Regions from separate parts of the Streptomyces sp. NPDC002669 genome, predicted to be linked through region 1. Evidence: predicted binding sites of a transcription regulator. Region 1 holds the regulator's gene; the other holds the start of a gene.
What was found. Region 1 encodes HrcA, which represses chaperone genes, less so after heat shock. Its sites were predicted from a motif close to TTNGCACTCNGNNNNNCNGAGTGCNAA; they were not measured.
Positions count from the first base shown of each region.

Region 2: the regulator HrcA is predicted to act here: its motif matches at 1,674-1,700, upstream of groL (chaperonin GroEL).

Region 1 covers NZ_JBIAQQ010000013.1:211,211-215,623, reverse strand. The annotation lists gene ACFYW1_RS21095 (nitronate monooxygenase) at 1-283, opposite strand, end outside; gene dnaJ (molecular chaperone DnaJ) at 465-1,601, opposite strand; gene hrcA (heat-inducible transcriptional repressor HrcA) at 1,602-2,618, opposite strand; gene ACFYW1_RS21080 (MBL fold metallo-hydrolase) at 2,816-3,538, shown strand; gene ACFYW1_RS21075 (DUF3097 domain-containing protein) at 3,564-4,394, shown strand.
Region 2 covers NZ_JBIAQQ010000011.1:154,130-158,542, forward strand. The annotation lists gene thrC (threonine synthase) at 1-563, shown strand, start outside; gene ACFYW1_RS18830 (ubiquitin-like small modifier protein 1) at 595-873, shown strand; gene ACFYW1_RS18835 (cold-shock protein) at 1,319-1,525, shown strand; gene groL (chaperonin GroEL) at 1,862-3,484, shown strand; gene ACFYW1_RS18845 (hypothetical protein) at 3,601-4,413, opposite strand, start outside.

The DNA.
Region 1 (4,413 bases):
AGGCGGCCTCGCCCGCGAGCTGCTGCCGGTACACCTCGACCGCGCTCGGGTCGGCGAGTCCCGGCTGCGGCATGAAGAGGTTGACGCCGAACGCCTTGCCGGTCAGCCCGCGCAGCTGTTTGATCTCGTTGTACATGCCGTCCGCCGTCTTGTACCCGGCGGCGAGGAAGCCGAGCCCGCCCGCCTCGGCGACGGCCGCGACGAGCTGCGGGCAGGACGTACCGCCCGCCATCGGGGCCTGCACGATCGGATACCGGCAGAGATCGGTCAACGCGGATGACATGACCGCATCGTGCCATGTCCGGCACGCCCCGGCGTGCGCGCCCCGCGCCCCGCTCCGCCCGCGGCCACTTGCGGTCACGGGCCCGGCCACGCCCGCGGGGCGCCCGGACGCCCGCCGCTCGCGGACGCGGGACGGACCCGTCGGGCGGGCCCGTCCCGGTCCGGACGGAGAGGTGGGACCGTCAGCGCCCGTTGAAGGCGTCCTTCAGCCGGGAGAACAGCCCCTGCTGGCCCGGCTGGAACTGGCCGGTGGGCCGCTCCTCGCCCCGCATCTTCGCCAGCTCCCGCAGCAGTCGCTCCTGCTCCGGGTCGAGCTTCGTCGGCGTCATCACCTCGACGTGCACGATCAGGTCGCCGCGCCCGCCGCCGCGCAGGTGCGTGACGCCCCGGCCGTGCAGCGGCACCGACTGACCGGACTGGGTGCCGGGCCGGATGTCGACCTCCTCCAGGCCGTCGAGCGTCTCCAGCGGCACCTTCGTGCCGAGCGCGCCCGCCGTCATGGGGATGGTGACCGTGCAGTGCAGGTCGTCGCCGCGGCGCTGGAACACCGCGTGCGACAACTCGTGGATCTCCACGTACAGATCGCCGGCCGGGCCGCCGCCGGGGCCGACCTCGCCCTCGCCCGCGAGCTGGATGCGGGTGCCGTTGTCGACACCGGCGGGGATCTTCACGGTGAGCGTGCGCCTGGACCGGATGCGGCCGTCACCGGCGCACTCCGGGCACGGGGTCGGCACGACCGTGCCGAAGCCCTGGCACTGCGGGCAGGGCCGCGAGGTCATGACCTGGCCGAGGAACGACCGGGTGACCTGGGAGACCTCACCGCGGCCGCGACACATGTCACAGGTCTGCGCGGAGGTGCCGGGCGCGGCGCCCTCGCCGCTGCACGTGGTGCAGACGACGGCCGTGTCGACCTGGATGTCCTTGGTGGTGCCGAACGCCGCCTCGGCGAGATCGATCTCCAGCCGGATCATCGCGTCCTGGCCGCGCCGGGTGCGCGAACGGGGCCCGCGCTGCGACGACGTGCCGAAGAACGCGTCCATGATGTCGGAGAAGTTGCCGAAGCCACCCTGTCCGAATCCGCCCGCACCCGCGCCGCCGGAGGCGGACAGCGGGTCGCCGCCGAGGTCGTAGACCTGCTTCTTCTGCGGGTCCGACAGCACCTCGTAGGCGGCGTTGATCTCCTTGAACCGCTCCTGGGTCTTCGGATCGGGGTTCACATCCGGATGCAGCTCGCGGGCGAGCCTGCGGAATGCCTTCTTGATCTCGTCCTGAGATGCGTCGCGGCGCACGCCGAGTACGGCGTAGTAGTCCGTGGCCACTTACGACTCCGCCAGGATCTGTCCGACGTAACGTGCCACTGCGCGTACCGCTCCCATCGTTCCGGGGTAGTCCATGCGGGTCGGTCCGACCACGCCGAGTTTGGCGACTGCCTCGTCGCCCGAACCGTAGCCGACCGCGACGACGGACGTGGAGTTGAGCCCTTCATGGGCGTTCTCGTGCCCGATGCGTACGGTCATGCCCGAGTCCTTGGCCTCGCCGAGCAGCTTCAGCAGCACGACCTGTTCCTCCAGCGCCTCCAGCACCGGCCGGATCATCACGGGGAAGTCGTGCCCGAAGCGGGTGAGGTTGGAGGTGCCGCCGATCATCAGCCGCTCCTCCGTCTCCTCGACGAGGGTTTCGAGCAGGGTGGAGAGCACGGTGGACACGGTTCCCCGGTCCTCGCTCTCGAAGGATTCCGGCAGGTCCTGCACCAGCTGCGGGACGTCCGTGAAACGGCGTCCGACGACCCGGCTGTTGAGCCGGGCCCGCAGATCGGCGAGGGAGGTCTCGCCGAACGGCGCGGGGCAGTCGATCATCCGCTGCTCCACCCGGCCGGTGTCCGTGATGAGCACGAGCATCAGCCGGGCGGGCGCCAGCGAGAGCAGTTCCACGTGCCGCACCGTCGACCGGGTCAGCGAGGGGTACTGCACGATGGCGACCTGCCGGGTCAGCTGCGCGAGCAGCCGTACGGTGCGGCCCACGACGTCGTCGAGGTCGACCGCGCCGTCGAGGAAGTTGTGGATGGCACGGCGCTCGGGCGACGAGAGGGGCTTGACCCCCGCGAGCCTGTCGACGAAGAGCCGGTAGCCCTTGTCCGTCGGGATGCGCCCCGCGCTGGTGTGGGGCTGGGCGATGAAGCCCTCGTCCTCCAGCACCGCCATGTCGTTGCGGACGGTCGCCGGGGAGACGCCCAGCTTGTGCCGCTCGGTGAGCGCCTTGGAGCCGACGGGCTCCTCGGTGCCGACGTAGTCCTGGACGATGGCACGAAGCACTTCGAGTCTGCGTTCACTGAGCATCGCGCACACCTCCAGCTGTGTTTCCTCGGTCGGTCCCCGGGTGTTCCCGGTTCTTTCCGGGAATCCCCCTGGCACTCTGTCATCGCGAGTGCCAGCAATCCCCCGGTCAGTGTACGGCGGCCGAGTGGGGGCCTAGCAAGGGCAACCGGCCACACCACCGCGAGACTTTCGCAGGTGGCTGCCGATAGCGTCGCGGTATGGATGCCTCTTGGGAAGAGTTCGGCTGGGAGCGACTCGGTCACGGAGCGGGAAGGCGGCGCCTTCCCGGCTGGGACGCGACGGTCGCACTGGTGGCCGGAACGGACGGAGTGCTGCTGTACGACACCGGTTCGTCACTCCGCGAGGGCATGGAACTCCGGGCCCAGGCGCGGTCCCTGCTGGGCCGGAGGGTGACGCATATCGCACTCAGCCACCCCCACTTCGATCATGTGCTGGGCACCGCCGCGTTCTCCGGCGTCGAGGTGTACGGAGCGGCCGGCACGGCGGAGACGATGCGGCGCGAGGCGGAGGACCTGCGCGTCTCCGCGGTGCGCCACGGGGTCTCCGGGCACGAGGCGACGGAGGCCGTCGACGCGCTGGTGGTGCCGCGGCACCAGGTGTGCGGGGAGCGGACGCTCGACCTGGGCGGCGGGCGCGAGGTGCTGCTGGTCGACCTCGGCCGCGCGCACAGCGGCCACGACCTGGTGGCGGTCGTGCCCGGCTCCCCGGCGATCGTGCTCTGCGGGGACCTGGTCGAGGAGTCCGGGGAGCCGCAGGCGGGCCCGGACGCGTTCCCGGCCCGCTGGCCGGCCGCCCTGGACCGGCTGCTGGAGCTGGGCGGCGAGGACGCCGTGTACGTACCGGGGCACGGGGCGGTGGTGGACGCGGCGTTCGTACGGGAGCAGCGCGGACAACTGGCCGACCGCTTCGGCGTGTCGTGACCCGCGGTCGTCCTATCGTCGTCCGATGCGCAGCTACCAGCCGGACCTGACCCCGCCGTGGAAGAGGTCCGCCCCCGTTCCCGAGGTCCCCGCCGAGCCCGATCTGGTCGTGGAGGAGGTCTCCACCGGATTCTGCGGTGCGGTGATCCGCTGCGAGAAGACGGCCCAGGGGCCGACGGTGACCCTGGAGGACCGGTTCGGCAAGCACCGGGTGTTCCCGATGGAGCCGCGCGGCTTCCTGCTGGAGGGCGAGGTGGTCACGCTCGTGCGCCCCTCGGCCGCCGCCCCGGCGCGCCCCGCGCGCACCGCCTCGGGCTCGATCGCGGTCCCGGGGGCCCGCGCCCGGGTCGCGCGGGCCGGCCGGATCTACGTGGAGGGCCGGCACGACGCGGAGCTGGTCGAGCGGGTCTGGGGCGACGACCTGCGGATCGAGGGCGTGGTCGTCGAGTACCTGGAGGGCGTCGACGACCTCCCGGCCATCGTGCGCGAGTTCTCCCCCGGCCCGGACGCCAGGCTGGGCGTCCTGGTCGACCACCTGGTGCCCGGTTCCAAGGAGTCCCGGATCGCCGAGCAGGTGTCGGACGCGGACGTCCTGGTGGTGGGGCACCCCTACATCGACGTGTGGGAGGCGGTGAAACCGTCCTCCGTGGGCATCCCGGCCTGGCCGGTGGTGCCGCGCGGCCAGGACTGGAAGACCGGGGTGTGCCGCGCGCTCGGCTGGCCGGAGAACACCGGCGCGGCCTGGCAGCGCGTCCTGTCCTCGGTCCGCTCGTACCGGGACCTGGAACCGTCCCTGCTGGGCTCGGTGGAGCACCTGATCGACTTCGTGACGGTGCCCGGCCCTTCCGACGGCTGAGGAGCGGGGGCCCGCCCCC
Region 2 (4,413 bases), on a different contig from region 1:
TCGGCTGGCGGCTGCCGGACCAGATCGTCATCCCGATCGCGTCCGGATCGCAGCTCACGAAGATCGACAAGGGGCTCCAGGAGCTGATCGGGCTCGGTCTGGTCGAGGACAAGCCGTACAAGATCTTCGGCGCCCAGGCCGAGGGCTGCTCCCCGGTCTCCGCCGCCTTCAAGGCCGGTCACGACGTCGTACGGCCGCAGAAGCCGAACACCATCGCCAAGTCCCTGGCCATCGGCAACCCGGCCGACGGCCCGTACGTCCTGGACATCGCCCGCCGCACCGGCGGCGCGGTGGAGGACGTGGACGACGAGCAGGTGGTCGACGCCATCAAGCTGCTGGCCCGCACCGAGGGGATCTTCGCGGAGACGGCGGGCGGGGTGACGGTCGGCGTGACGAAGAAGCTCATCGAGGCCGGTGTCATCGACCCGACGCTGACCACCGTCGTCCTCAACACGGGCGACGGCCTCAAGACCCTCGACGCGGTGGCCGCCACCTCGCAGGCGACCGCGACGATCCGCCCCAGCCTGGACGCGTTCCGCGCCGCGGGCCTCGCCACCAGCTGACCACCCCGGACTCCAGGAAAGGCACCCGATCATGAGCGTGAACGTCCGCATCCCCACCATTCTCCGCACCTACACGGGCGGCCGGGCCGAGGTCCCGGCGGAGGGCACGACCCTCTCCCAGGTCATCGAGTCCCTGGAGAAGGACCACCCGGGCATCGCCGCCCGCGTCCTGGACGACCAGGGCAAGCTGCGCCGCTTCGTGAACGTCTACGTCAACGACGACGACGTGCGCTTCGAGAACGGTCTGGAGACGGCCACGCCGGACGGCGCCGGCATCTCGATCATCCCGGCCGTCGCGGGCGGCTGCTGACACCGCGTCGGGTCGCGGACCGAATCACCCGAACGGAATTGCCCTCTCCGGTTTCAAACCTCTCCGGGTTTGAAACGGAGGGGGCAATTCTGCATGGTTGAGCGCGGTAGAGTGTGGGAAGTCCCCCCAGCTGCCCGCACCGCCTGCATATGAGAATGCGCCGCGTCGCGACAAGAAGCAGCCAAAGTGCTCGAACCCCTTGCGCCATAAGTCACTTTTGTCTGGCCCGACTTGCCCTGGAATCTCACCAATTCCACATATTCGGGCGTTCGGCGCTGTCGAGAATTCTCGTCCGATTGACCTGTTGCAGAGGGCAGTTGGGCAGATACATTCAGCCGCGGTCGACGCGTTCCGGCGCACGCACCCTCTCCTGTCGGAGGGTGGGTTCTGACCCGGGACCGCGAAGTGCGGCCCCGCGCAAGGGCCAGTAATAGGGGAGTTAGGCATGGCTCAGGGCACCGTCAAGTGGTTCAACGCGGAGAAGGGGTACGGCTTCATCGCGGTCGACGGTGGTGCGGATGTTTTCGTCCACTACAGCGCGATCCAGATGGACGGGTACCGCACCCTCGAAGAGGGTCAGCGAGTTGAGTTCGAGATCTCGCAGGGCCAGAAGGGGCCCCAGGCGGACATGGTCAAGCTCGCCGTCGGCTGAGTACGACGCGGTCGGCCACCGACACCACTCACGCACCGAGGTCCGTACCCCCCCAGGGGTACGGACCTCGGTGCGTTCCGGCGCGCCGGAACGCCTCCCCGTCCCCGTCGCCCGGCCGTCGTTCCCCGCCGGGCCTTCCTCGAAGGCGCTTGCACTCTCCATGGTCGAGTGCTAATTATTGGCGTTAGCACTCTCCAGGTGAGAGTGACAGAACTTGGATCGGGCCGGTGAGGCCCGCAGGCCGGCGGGGCAAGGAACCACCGGTCACGCAGGCCGTCCGTCGCGGGCGCCTCCCGGTCCGGAGAAATCCACCCCTGTCCGGGAGGACCACTTCACATGGCCAAGATCATCGCGTTCGACGAGGAGGCCCGGCGCGGTCTCGAGCGCGGCATGAACCAGCTCGCCGACGCCGTCAAGGTCACCCTTGGCCCCAAGGGTCGCAACGTCGTCCTTGAGAAGAAGTGGGGCGCCCCCACGATCACCAACGATGGTGTTTCCATCGCCAAGGAGATCGAGCTGGAGGACCCGTACGAGAAGATCGGTGCGGAGCTGGTCAAGGAGGTCGCCAAGAAGACGGACGACGTCGCCGGCGACGGTACGACCACCGCCACCGTTCTGGCCCAGGCGCTCGTCCGCGAGGGTCTGCGCAACGTCGCCGCGGGTGCCAACCCGATGGCCCTCAAGCGGGGCATCGAGAAGGCCGTCGAGGCCGTCTCCGCCGCCCTCCTGGAGCAGGCGAAGGATGTCGAGACCAAGGAGCAGATCGCTTCCACGGCCTCCATCTCCGCCGCCGACACCCAGATCGGCGAGCTCATCGCCGAGGCCATGGACAAGGTCGGCAAGGAAGGCGTCATCACCGTCGAGGAGTCCCAGACCTTCGGTCTGGAGCTCGAGCTCACCGAGGGCATGCGCTTCGACAAGGGCTACATCTCGGCGTACTTCGCCACCGACATGGAGCGCATGGAGTCGTCCCTCGACGACCCGTACATCCTGATCGTGAACTCCAAGGTCAGCAACGTGAAGGACCTCCTTCCGCTGCTGGAGAAGGTCATGCAGTCCGGCAAGCCGCTGCTGATCATCGCCGAGGACGTCGAGGGCGAGGCCCTGTCGACCCTGGTCGTCAACAAGATCCGTGGCACCTTCAAGTCCGTCGCCGTCAAGGCCCCGGGCTTCGGTGACCGCCGCAAGGCCATGCTCGGCGACATCGCCATCCTCACCGGTGGCACCGTCATCTCCGAGGAGGTCGGCCTCAAGCTGGAGAACGCCGGTCTCGACCTGCTCGGCCGCGCCCGCAAGGTCGTCATCACCAAGGACGAGACGACGATCGTCGACGGTGCCGGTGACAGCGACCAGGTCCAGGGCCGCGTCAACCAGATCCGTGCCGAGATCGAGAACAGCGACTCGGACTACGACCGCGAGAAGCTCCAGGAGCGCCTCGCGAAGCTGGCCGGCGGCGTGGCCGTCATCAAGGCCGGTGCCGCGACCGAGGTCGAGCTCAAGGAGCGCAAGCACCGCATCGAGGACGCGGTGCGCAACGCCAAGGCCGCCGTCGAGGAGGGCATCGTCGCCGGTGGTGGCGTGGCTCTGCTCCAGGCCTCGGCCGTCTTCGAGAAGCTGGAGCTCTCGGGTGACGAGGCGACCGGCGCCAACGCCGTGAAGCTGGCCCTGGAGGCCCCGCTGAAGCAGATCGCCGTCAATGGTGGTCTCGAAGGCGGCGTCGTCGTCGAGAAGGTGCGCAACCTGGCCGTCGGCCACGGTCTGAACGCCGCGACCGGCGAGTACGTCGACATGATCGCCGAGGGCATCCTCGACCCGGCGAAGGTCACGCGTTCCGCCCTGCAGAACGCCGCGTCCATCGCCGCGCTGTTCCTCACCACCGAGGCCGTCATCGCCGACAAGCCGGAGAAGGCCGCCGCGGCCGCTCCGGGCGGCATGCCGGGCGGTGACATGGACTTCTGATCCTGACGGATCGGCAGTTCCCGCACAGCTGTGCCGCGCAGGCCCCCCGGACCACCTGGTCCGGGGGGCCTGCGCCGTTCCGGTTTCCCGGTCCTCCCGGCCGCGGCGCCCGCCCGCTACGGGAGCCGGTCGAGCAGCCAGGTGGAGAGTTCCTCCGTCACCAGGGCGTGGCCCTCGTTGCGGGAGGCGAGCTTGAACTCGTCCAGTCCGCTGGGCTCGTACGGGAGCCGGGAGATGTCCATGTACAGCTCGTCGTCCGTGTCCAGGTCGCCGATGTCCACCGCGCTGACGGACGGCACGAAGCAGTGCGAGCGGATGCGCACGTCGGTCTTGAGGCCGAGCGGGGCGGCGAGCGCGTTGAGTCCGTCGGCGAGGATGCCGAACCCTTCCAGGGTGCCGCCGGGCGCGCCGTCGATGGACGGCAGTCCGGTGGTGCGGATCTCATGGGTCCGGTCCGTCACCACCCGTAGCCGCGCGGCGAGTTCGCCGTCGCCGGGGGAGTGGGTGTAGAGCCTGGTGCCCGCGATCGAGGCCCCCCTGCCCTCCAGGGCCAGTTCGCCCGCCCGGGCGTCGGTGCCGATGCCGTCGGCCGCCCCGTTGGCGACCCCGATCAGCCGCGGCCTGCGCGGCCATTCGCCGACCGCCCGCATCTCGGCGAGGAACGCGGTGCGTTCCGCGCTCCGTTCCGGTGTGCCGTCCCACTCCCCGATGTGCCGCCACAGCAGCTGGCGGGCGGCCGGGCTGTTGATCTGGTCGGAGAACCGGCTGTCGAGGTCCCTGATGTAGTGCGCGAACGCCTGGAGCGCGAGCGGAATCCAGGCGCCGCGATGAGGGCTGTCGTACGAGAAGTACAGCCCCGTCCGGTGGTCGACGTCCCGGCTCTCCATCGCGGCCAGCGCGTGCCGGGTGACCAGGCCGCCCGTGCCGAA